DNA from 2 places in the Streptomyces sp. DSM 106670 genome. Region 2 is predicted to be linked to the other one. Evidence: riboswitches for the same ligand, from Rfam matches in the RefSeq annotation. Region 2 holds a riboswitch; the other holds the start of a gene.
What was found. A riboswitch is a leader RNA that binds a small molecule or an ion and turns the genes downstream of it on or off. The one in region 2 is predicted to bind S-adenosylmethionine.
Positions count from the first base shown of each region.

Region 1 (4,403 bases), 2.8 Mb from region 2:
CTCGAGGACGACGTTACGGCCCTTGGGGCCGAGGGTGACCTTGACGGCGTCGGCGAGCTGGTTCATCCCGCGCTCGAGACCGCGCCGTGCCTCCTCGTCGAACGCGATGATCTTGGCCATGTGAAGTGGTCCTCCCGGACAGGGGTGGATTTCTCCGGACCGAGAGGCGCCCGCGACGGACGGCCTGCGTGCGTGGTGGTTCCTTGCCCCACCGCGCCTGCGGGCCTCACCGGCCCGGTCCAAGTTTCTGTCACTCTCACCTGGAGAGTGCTAACGCCAATGATTAGCACTCGACCCCTGCGAGTGCAAGCGTCCCTCGTCGGATGTGGACAGCGGCGGCATCGGATGTGGACGGCGGCGCGCCCCCTCGACCGGGTCACCGGACGCGCGTAGGGCCCGATCCCCTGATCCGGGGTTCGGGCCCTACGTGCGTGAGTGGTGTCGTCGGACGACCGCGCCGAGCTCAGCCGACGGCGAGCTTGACCATGTCGGCCTGGGGCCCCTTCTGGCCCTGCGAGATCTCGAATTCAACTCGCTGACCCTCTTCGAGGGTGCGGTACCCGTCCATCTGGATCGCGCTGTAGTGGACGAAAACATCCGCACCACCGTCGACCGCGATGAAGCCGTACCCCTTCTCCGCGTTGAACCACTTGACGGTGCCCTGAGCCATGCCTAACTCCCCTATTACTGGCCCTTGCACGGGACCGCACTTCGCGGACCCGGGTCGGAACTCACCCTCCGACAGGAGAGGGTGTGCGGCGCCGCAGCGCGTCGACCGCGGCCGAATGTATCCGCCCAACTGCCCTCTGCAACAGGTCAATCGGACGGGAATTCTGGGCGCGGGAGAACACGCGTATATGCGGGTTTGCTGAGATTTACGGGCAAGTCGGGCCAGGCAAAGGGCACTTATGCCGCAAGAGGTTCACGCACTTTGGCTGCTTCTTATCGGGGCCGGGCGCATTCTCATATGCGGGCGGCACGGGCAGCGGATGGGGCTTCCCCAACTGTACCGTGCTCAACCATGCAGAATTGCCCCCTCCGCTTCTCTCGCGGAGGGGGCAACCGTGGTCACACAGAGGTGCGGTGGGGGCCGCCGTGGAGCGGCCCCGGGCGGTTCAGCAGCCGCCGGCGACCGCGGGGATGATCGAGACGCCCGCGCCGTCCGGCGTGGCCGCGTCCAGGCCGCCCTCGAAGCGCACGTCGTCGTCGTTGACGTACACGTTCACGAAGCGGCGCAGCTTGCCCTGGTCGTCCAGGACGCGGGCGGCGATGCCCGGGTGGTCCTTCTCCAGGGACTCGATGACCTCGGAGAGCTTCGCGCCCTCCGCCGGGACCTCGGCCTGGCCGCCCGTGTACGTGCGGAGGATGGTGGGGATGCGGACCTTGACGCTCATGGTGGATGCCCTTCTCTTCCTGCGGTCTGGGGTGGTCAGGCGGAGGCGAGGCCCGCGGCGCGGAACGCGTCCAGGCTCGGCTTGATGGTCGCCGTGGCCTGCGAGGTCGCGGAGACCGCGTCGAGCGTCTTGAGCCCGTCGCCGGTGTTCAGGACGACCGTGGTGAGCGTCGGGTCGATGACGCCGGCCTCGATCAGCTTCTTCGTCACACCGAGCGTCACCCCGCCCGCCGTCTCGCCGAAGATGCCCTCGGTGCGCGCCAGCAACTTGATCGCGTCGACGACCTGCTCGTCGTTCACGTCCTCCACCGCGCCGCCGGTGCGGCGGGCGATGTCCAGGACGTACGGGCCGTCGGCCGGGTTGCCGATGGCCAGCGACTTGGCGATGGTGTTCGGCTTCTGGGGCCGTACGACGTCGTGGCCGGCCTTGAAGGCGGCGGAGACCGGGGAGCAGCCCTCGGCCTGGGCGCCGAAGATCTTGTACGGCTTGTCCTCGACCAGGCCGAGCTTGATCAGCTCCTGGAGCCCCTTGTCGATCTTGGTGAGCTGGGAGCCGGACGCGATCGGGATGACGATCTGGTCGGGCAGCCGCCAGCCGAGCTGCTCGCAGATCTCGTACGCCAGCGTCTTGGAGCCCTCGCCGTAGTACGGGCGGAGGTTGACGTTGACGAAGCCCCAGCCCTCGCCGAGCGGGTCGCCGATGAGCTCGGAGCAGAAGCGGTTGACGTCGTCGTAATTGCCCTCGATGCCGACCAGTTCACCGCCGTACACCGCGGCCATGACGACCTTGCCCTGCTCCAGGTCGTGCGGGATGAACACGCAGGAGCGCAGTCCGGCCCGGGCGGCGGCGGCGCCGACGGCTCCGGCCAGGTTGCCCGTGGAGGAGCAGGAGAGGGTGGTGAAGCCGAAGGCGCGGGCGGCCTCGACGGCGATCGCGACGACGCGGTCCTTGAAGGAGTGCGTCGGGTTGCCGGAGTCGTCCTTGACGTACAGGCCGCCGGTCACGCCCAGCTCACGGGCGAGGTTGTCGGCCTTGACCAGCTTGGTGAAGCCGGGGTTGATGTTGGGCTTCTCCGCGACGTCGGAGGGCACCGGCAGCAGCGGTGCGTAGCGCCAGATGTTGTTCGGACCGGCCTCGATGCGCTTGCGCAGCTCCTCCGGGGAGCCGGTGGGCAGGTCGTAGGCCACTTCCAGCGGTCCGAAACAGGACGCACAGGCGAAAAGGGGGCCGAGCTCGAAACGCTCGCCGCACTCGCGGCAGGAAAGCGCCGCGGCGGGACCGAGGTCCACGGGGGCGGTGGTGGCATTACCTGCAACGGTCTGAACAGCCATGATGGCGGAGGCCCTTTCTCCTCATCTTCCTTGCGACGCATTTCGCCACAAGACGGAATTGGCACCTTCCCCACCGTGACCTCGCGGTCGGCAGGAGGGTTGCCGGGACTTCAACGGGCCGTTCCCTCAGTCCCTCTGGATGAGCTCTATGGCGCTGGATCTTCGATCCAGGCGTTTATGTGCGGTCCGACCCCGACATGCGACGGCCATACGCGTTGTTCAAGACTGTAACCGAAGCATCGGACCGTTGAGATAGTCGTCCGAACCGCGAGATGGATCACACACAGGGAGTGCCGACCGTGCTCGAAGAGGTGGAACGCTGGCTGACCAGGCGTTCCTGGTCGTCCGGCGACCGCCCGCTGAACCGGCTCACCGACGCCCGGGACGCCGATCCGCACCGTACGTCGGTGAGCGTCGTGCTGCCCGCGCTGAACGAGGAGGCCACGGTCGGCGCGATCGTGGCGACGATCCGCCGGGAGCTGATGGAGAAGGTCCGGCTGGTCGACGAGCTCGTGGTGATCGACTCCGGCTCCACCGACGCCACCGCCGCCGTGGCCCGGGCGGCGGGCGCCCGGGTGGTCCACCGGGACGCGATCCTGCCCCGGATCCCGGCGCTGCCCGGCAAGGGCGAGGTGCTGTGGCGGTCGCTCCTGGTGACCAGCGGCGAGATCGTCTGCTTCGTGGACGCCGACCTCAAGGACTTCTCGGCGGACTTCGTCTCGGGCACGGTCGGCCCCCTGCTCACCGACCCCACGGTCCAGTTCGTCAAGGCGATGTACGACCGCCCGCTCGGCGACAGAGCAGGTCAGGGCGGTCGCGTCACCGAACTGGTGGCACGCCCGCTGCTCAATCTGCACTGGCCGCAGCTGGCCGGATTCGTACAGCCGCTGGGCGGCGAGTACGCGGTGCGGCGGTCCCTGCTGGAGCGGCTGCCGTTCCCGGTCGGTTACGGAGTGGAGCTGGGCCTGCTGGTCGACGCGCTGCACACGGTGGGCCTGGACGCGCTGGGCCAGGTCGACGTCGGCGTGCGCATCCACCGCCACCAGGACGGGCAGGCGCTGGGCCGGATGGCGGCGGCGATCTACCGCACGGCGCAGCTGCGGCTCTCCCGGGGCCATCTGGTGCGGCCCGCGCTGACCCAGTTCGAGCGCGGCGAGGACGGCTTCGTGCCGCGCACCCATGCGGTGGACACCGAGGAGCGGCCGCCGATGCGGGAGATCGCGGAGTACGCGGAGCGCCACGCGGCGTGAGCGGGTGGGGCCCGTGCCCCTCCGAGGCGTTTGGCGGCTTCCCGAACGGGCTAGGTTCCGCTACATGGTCTCCGAGCACACGTCTTCCTCGCATGCCCAGGTTCTCGTCGCGTCCAACCGCGGCCCGATCACGTACACGCTCGGCGAGGACGGGACACTGGACTCCAAGCGCGGCGGCGGCGGTCTCGTCTCCGGGCTGAGCGCCGTCGACGACAAGCTGTGGGTCTGCGCGGCCCTCGGCGACGGGGACCGGGAGGCGGTGCGCCGCGGAGTCGGCGAGGAGGGCGTCCGGATGCTCGACATCGACGCCGAGGTGCACGCCGACGCGTACAACGGCATCGCGAACTCGGTGCTGTGGTTCGTCCACCACCTGCTGTACCAGACCCCCGTCGAGCCGGTCTTCGACGCGGAGTTCCGCCGCCAGTGGG
Region 1 is NZ_CM147704.1:4,653,154-4,657,556, reverse strand. It holds gene groL (chaperonin GroEL) at 1-120, opposite strand, end outside; gene ACSMXR_RS20550 (cold-shock protein) at 464-670, opposite strand; gene ACSMXR_RS20545 (MoaD/ThiS family protein) at 1,116-1,394, opposite strand; gene thrC (threonine synthase) at 1,430-2,725, opposite strand; SAM riboswitch class I at 2,744-2,871, opposite strand; gene ACSMXR_RS20535 (glucosyl-3-phosphoglycerate synthase) at 3,025-3,975, shown strand; gene ACSMXR_RS20530 (alpha,alpha-trehalose-phosphate synthase (UDP-forming)) at 4,040-4,403, shown strand, end outside.
Region 1: linked by a shared signal. The riboswitch ahead of thrC (threonine synthase) and the one ahead of ACSMXR_RS08025 (aminotransferase class V-fold PLP-dependent enzyme) in region 2 are both predicted to bind S-adenosylmethionine.

Region 2 (4,403 bases):
TTCATCGAGTCCTGGATCACCGGCGACAAGCGCGAGCACCACATCCTGGACCGCCCGCGCAACGCCCCGACGCGTACCGCGTTCGGCGTCGCCTGGATCACGGCGTACTTCGTCGGCCTCGTCGGCGGTGGAAACGACCTGTGGGCCACGCACTTCCACCTGTCGATCAACTCGATCACCTGGTTCGTCCGGATCTTCTTCTTCGCCGGACCGGTCATCGCGTTCATCGTCACCAAGCGGATCTGCCTCGGCCTCCAGCGCCGCGACAAGGAGAAGGTGCTGCACGGTCGCGAGACCGGCATCATCAAGCGCCTGCCGCACGGTGAGTTCGTCGAGATCCACGAGCCGCTCAGCCAGGGGCAGCTGCACACGCTCACGGCGCACGAGCAGTACACGCCGCTCGAACTCGGCCCCGCGGTCGACGAGAACGGCGTCAAGCGCAAGATCTCCCCGGTACAGAAGCTGCGCGCCAAGCTCAGCAAGGGGTACTTCGCCGACGGGAACCAGATCCCCAAGGCGACCCCCGAGGAGTACAAGGAGATCACCGAGAGCCACAGCCACCACTGATCAGCTGACCTGATCGCCACCGCGAGAGCCCCGTCCATTCGATGGACGGGGCTCTTCGCGGTCCTCCCGGCTGGATAGGGTGGAGCCGATCCTTCTGACCGGCTGTGGACCCTGGAGCGGACCATGAACGTTGTGACCCCGAACGGCGGCGACAGCGTGGCGGCCCACTCCTGGCCCGGCCTGCTGAACCCCCTGCTGCGCGGCGAGAACCTCAGCTCCGACGAGACCGCCTGGGCCATGGACCGCATCATGAGCGGCGAGGCCACCGACGCGCAGATCGCCGGGTTCGCCGTCGCGCTGCGGGCCAAGGGCGAGACCGTCGACGAGGTCACCGGACTCGTCCGCGCGATGTACGCCCACGCCAACACCATCCAGGTGCCCGGCCGCACCGTCGACATCGTCGGCACCGGCGGCGACCTCGCCAAGACGGTCAACATCTCGACCATGTCCGCGATCGTCATCGCCGGCACCGGCGCCAAGGTCGTCAAGCACGGCAACCGCGCGGCCTCCTCCGCGAGCGGCTCCTCCGACGTACTGGAGAAGCTCGGCGTCAACCTGGAGCTGACCCCGCAGCGGGTCGTCGAGGTCGCCGAGGCGGCGGGCATCACCTTCTGCTTCGCCGTGAAGTTCCACCCCGCCCTGCGGTACGCCGCCAAGGCCCGCAAGGAGCTCGGCGCGCAGACCACGTTCAACATCCTGGGCCCCCTCACCAACCCGGCCCAGGTGCGCGCCCAGGCGGTCGGCGTCGCCGACGCCCGGATGGCGCCCATCGTCGCGGGCGTGCTCGCCGACCGGGGCAACTCCGCGCTGGTCTTCCGCGGCGACGACGGGCTCGACGAGCTGACCACCACCGCCACCTCCCGGGTCTGGGTGGTCCGCGACGGCGCGGTCCGCGAGGAGGCCTTCGACCCGCGCGACGTCGGGCTGCCCATCGTGCCCGTCGAGGCGCTGCGCGGCGCCGACGCCTCGTACAACGCCGATGTGGCCCGCCGCCTGCTGGACGGCGAGAGCGGTGCGGTACGGGAGGCGGTGCTGCTCAACTCGGCGGCCGCCCTGGTCGCCCTGGACCCGGGCGCCGGCCCGCTGGCCGAGCAACTGGCGGCGAAGATCGCGGTGGCGGCCGAGGCCATCGACTCCGGAGCCGCCAAGCGTGCTCTGGAGCGCTGGATCGCGGCCAGCAACGCCTGAGCGGAGTCCCAGGCGGACACGGTGTGACGCAGGGCGCAGTCCGGATGCCGGACTGCGCCCTTGCGCGTGTGCACAGGTATGGCAAGATGCTGCGCAGGTCATGAGTGACAGCGACTACGGCCCCGGCCCGCTGTCCGGCAACCCTCCGTCCGTGGCGGGGTGCCCCGGGTGAAGACCAGGCCGTAGGCAGCGAGGTCTGCGGCAAGCGCGGGCCCCTCGGCATCCAGCGGATGCCAGCCCCCGGGGTCCTGGTCCCTAGGGAGCCTTCTGTGAGCAAGCGAATGCGTTAGGGCTCGTCCCAGGGCTTTTCCGTGCCCTGTGCTGACCGCCCTTCTTCAGCGCACCTTTTTTCCTTCCTTCTCCGCGTCGTCGCGTATCCGCGGGCGCGTGGATTTCGCCTGCCTGTTACGGGAGTTCGCCATGTCTGTCTCCACCGCTGCCCTCGACCCGTCGGTTTGTGCCCCGCTGCCCGTTCTGGGGCAGGACGTCACCGTTCCGCTCGTCACCGGCGGTGAGGTCACCTACGCCGCGCTCGACTACGCCGCCAGCGCCCCGGCCCTCCAGCGGGTCTGGGACGACGTCGCCGCGTACGCCCCGTACTACGGCAGCGTCCACCGCGGCGCCGGCTACCTCTCGCAGCTCTCCACCGACCTCTTCGAGAACAGCCGCCGCACGGTCGCGGAGTTCCTCGGCTGCCGCGCCGAGGACCAGGTGGTCTTCACCCGCTCCACCACCGACTCCCTCAATCTGCTGGCCGCCGCGATCCCCGCCGACTGCCAGGTCTTCGTGTACGAGACCGAGCACCACGCCTCCCTGCTGCCCTGGCGCGACGCCCAGGTCACCTACCTCAACGCGCCCCGCACTCCGGCCCAGGCCGTCGAGACGCTGGAGCGCGCGCTCGCCGCCCGCGACCCCTACGGCCCGGCCCTCGTCTGCGTCACCGGCGCCTCCAATGTGACCGGTGAGCTGTGGCCGGTGCGGGAACTGGCCGCCGCCGCCCACGCGCACGGCGCCCGCATCGTCCTGGACGCCGCCCAGCTCGCCCCGCACCACCCGGTGGACATCGCCGAACTGGACGTCGACTGGGTCGCGTTCTCCGGCCACAAGCTGTACGCGCCCTTCGGCTCCGGGGTCCTGGCCGGCCGCGCCGACTGGCTCCGGGCGGCCGAGCCGTACCTCGCCGGCGGCGGCGCCTCCCGCAAGGTCGCCCGGCGCGCCGACGGCGGTGTGGACGTCGACTGGCACACCACGGCCGCCCGTCACGAGGCCGGTTCGCCCAACGTCATCGGCGTCTACTCCATCGCCTCCGCCTGCAAGGCCCTGACCGAGGCGGGCTTCGACTCCCTGGTCGCCCGGGAGCAGGAGCTGGTGGGCCGGGTCCGTGAGGGTCTGGCCGCGGTGCCCGAGGTGCAGGTGCTCTCGCTGTTCGGCGACGACGCGCCCCGGGTCGGCGTCATCTCCTTCGTGGTGCGCGGCTGGAACAGCTCGCACTTCGCCGCCGCGCTCTCCGCCGAGTACGGCATCGGCGTCCGCGACGGTCTGTTCTGCGCCCACCCGCTGGTGCGCACCCTGCTCGGCAGCGACCCGCAGGACCCGGGCGAGTGCGGCGCCCCCGAGGCCGAGCCGGGCGAGCGCTCGCTCAACGCGATCCGCGTCAGCTTCGGCGCCGGTACGCCCGACGAGCACATCGACCGGTTCCTGCGCGCGGTGACCGAGCTGGTCCGCGAGGGCGCCCAGTGGAAGTACCGCACCGAGGACGGCCGCTGCGTCCCGGACCGCGGCGAGGCCGCGCAGGTCTGAGGCCCGGAAACCACTTCGGCCGGGGACGGGCAGCGAGCCCGTCCCCGGCCGAAGTGTGCCGAGGCCCTACGCGTCGAGGCCGATGGCGAAGGCCGCTTCCAGGTCGTGCTGGGAGTACGTACGGAACGCCACATGGGTGTCGGTGCCCTCGACGCCCGGGATCTTGCTGATCCGGCCGGGGATGACATCGGCGAGGTCGTCGTGCCGGGCGACCCGGACCATGGCGATCAGGTCGTAGGTGCCGGTGACGGAGAAGACCTCGCTGACGCTGTCCAGCGCGGCGATGGCCTCGGCGATCTCCGGAATCCGGTCCACGCTGGTCTTGATGAGCACGATCGCGGTGATCACGGCTGACTGTCTCCCTCGGTGGCTGGAACCTTCACTCTAGCTCTCCGCCCATAACGCACCCACGCGTACAGGAACCCGACCGCGAACCCGGCCACATGGGCCAGATACGCCACTCCCGGCCCGGCGTCCGCGCCCTGCGCCGCCGCCCACTGGAGGGCGAACCAGAAGACCAGCACGATCCAGGCGGGAAAGCGCAGCGGCAGGAAGAAGAGGAACGGGAACAGGCTGGTCACCCGGGTCTTCGGGAAGAGGTAGAGGAACGCGCCGAGCACCGCGGAGATCGCGCCGGACGCCCCGACCAGCGTCTGCCCGGAGTCCGCGTGCGCCGCCGCGTAGCAGACCAGCGCCACATAGCCGCAGCCCACGTAGAACAGCGCGAACTGCACCCGGCCCATGCGCTCCTCGGCCATCGCGCCGAACACGTACAGGAACAGCAGGTTGCCCAGCAGGTGCAGCCAGCTGCCGTGCACGAACAGCGCGGTGAACGGCGTGATCAGGGC
Region 2 is NZ_CM147704.1:1,829,846-1,834,248, reverse strand. It holds gene qcrB (cytochrome bc1 complex cytochrome b subunit) at 1-567, shown strand, start outside; gene trpD (anthranilate phosphoribosyltransferase) at 691-1,755, shown strand; SAM riboswitch class IV at 1,852-1,969, shown strand; gene ACSMXR_RS08025 (aminotransferase class V-fold PLP-dependent enzyme) at 2,176-3,555, shown strand; gene ACSMXR_RS08020 (Lrp/AsnC family transcriptional regulator) at 3,622-3,903, opposite strand; gene ACSMXR_RS08015 (rhomboid family intramembrane serine protease) at 3,900-4,403, opposite strand, start outside.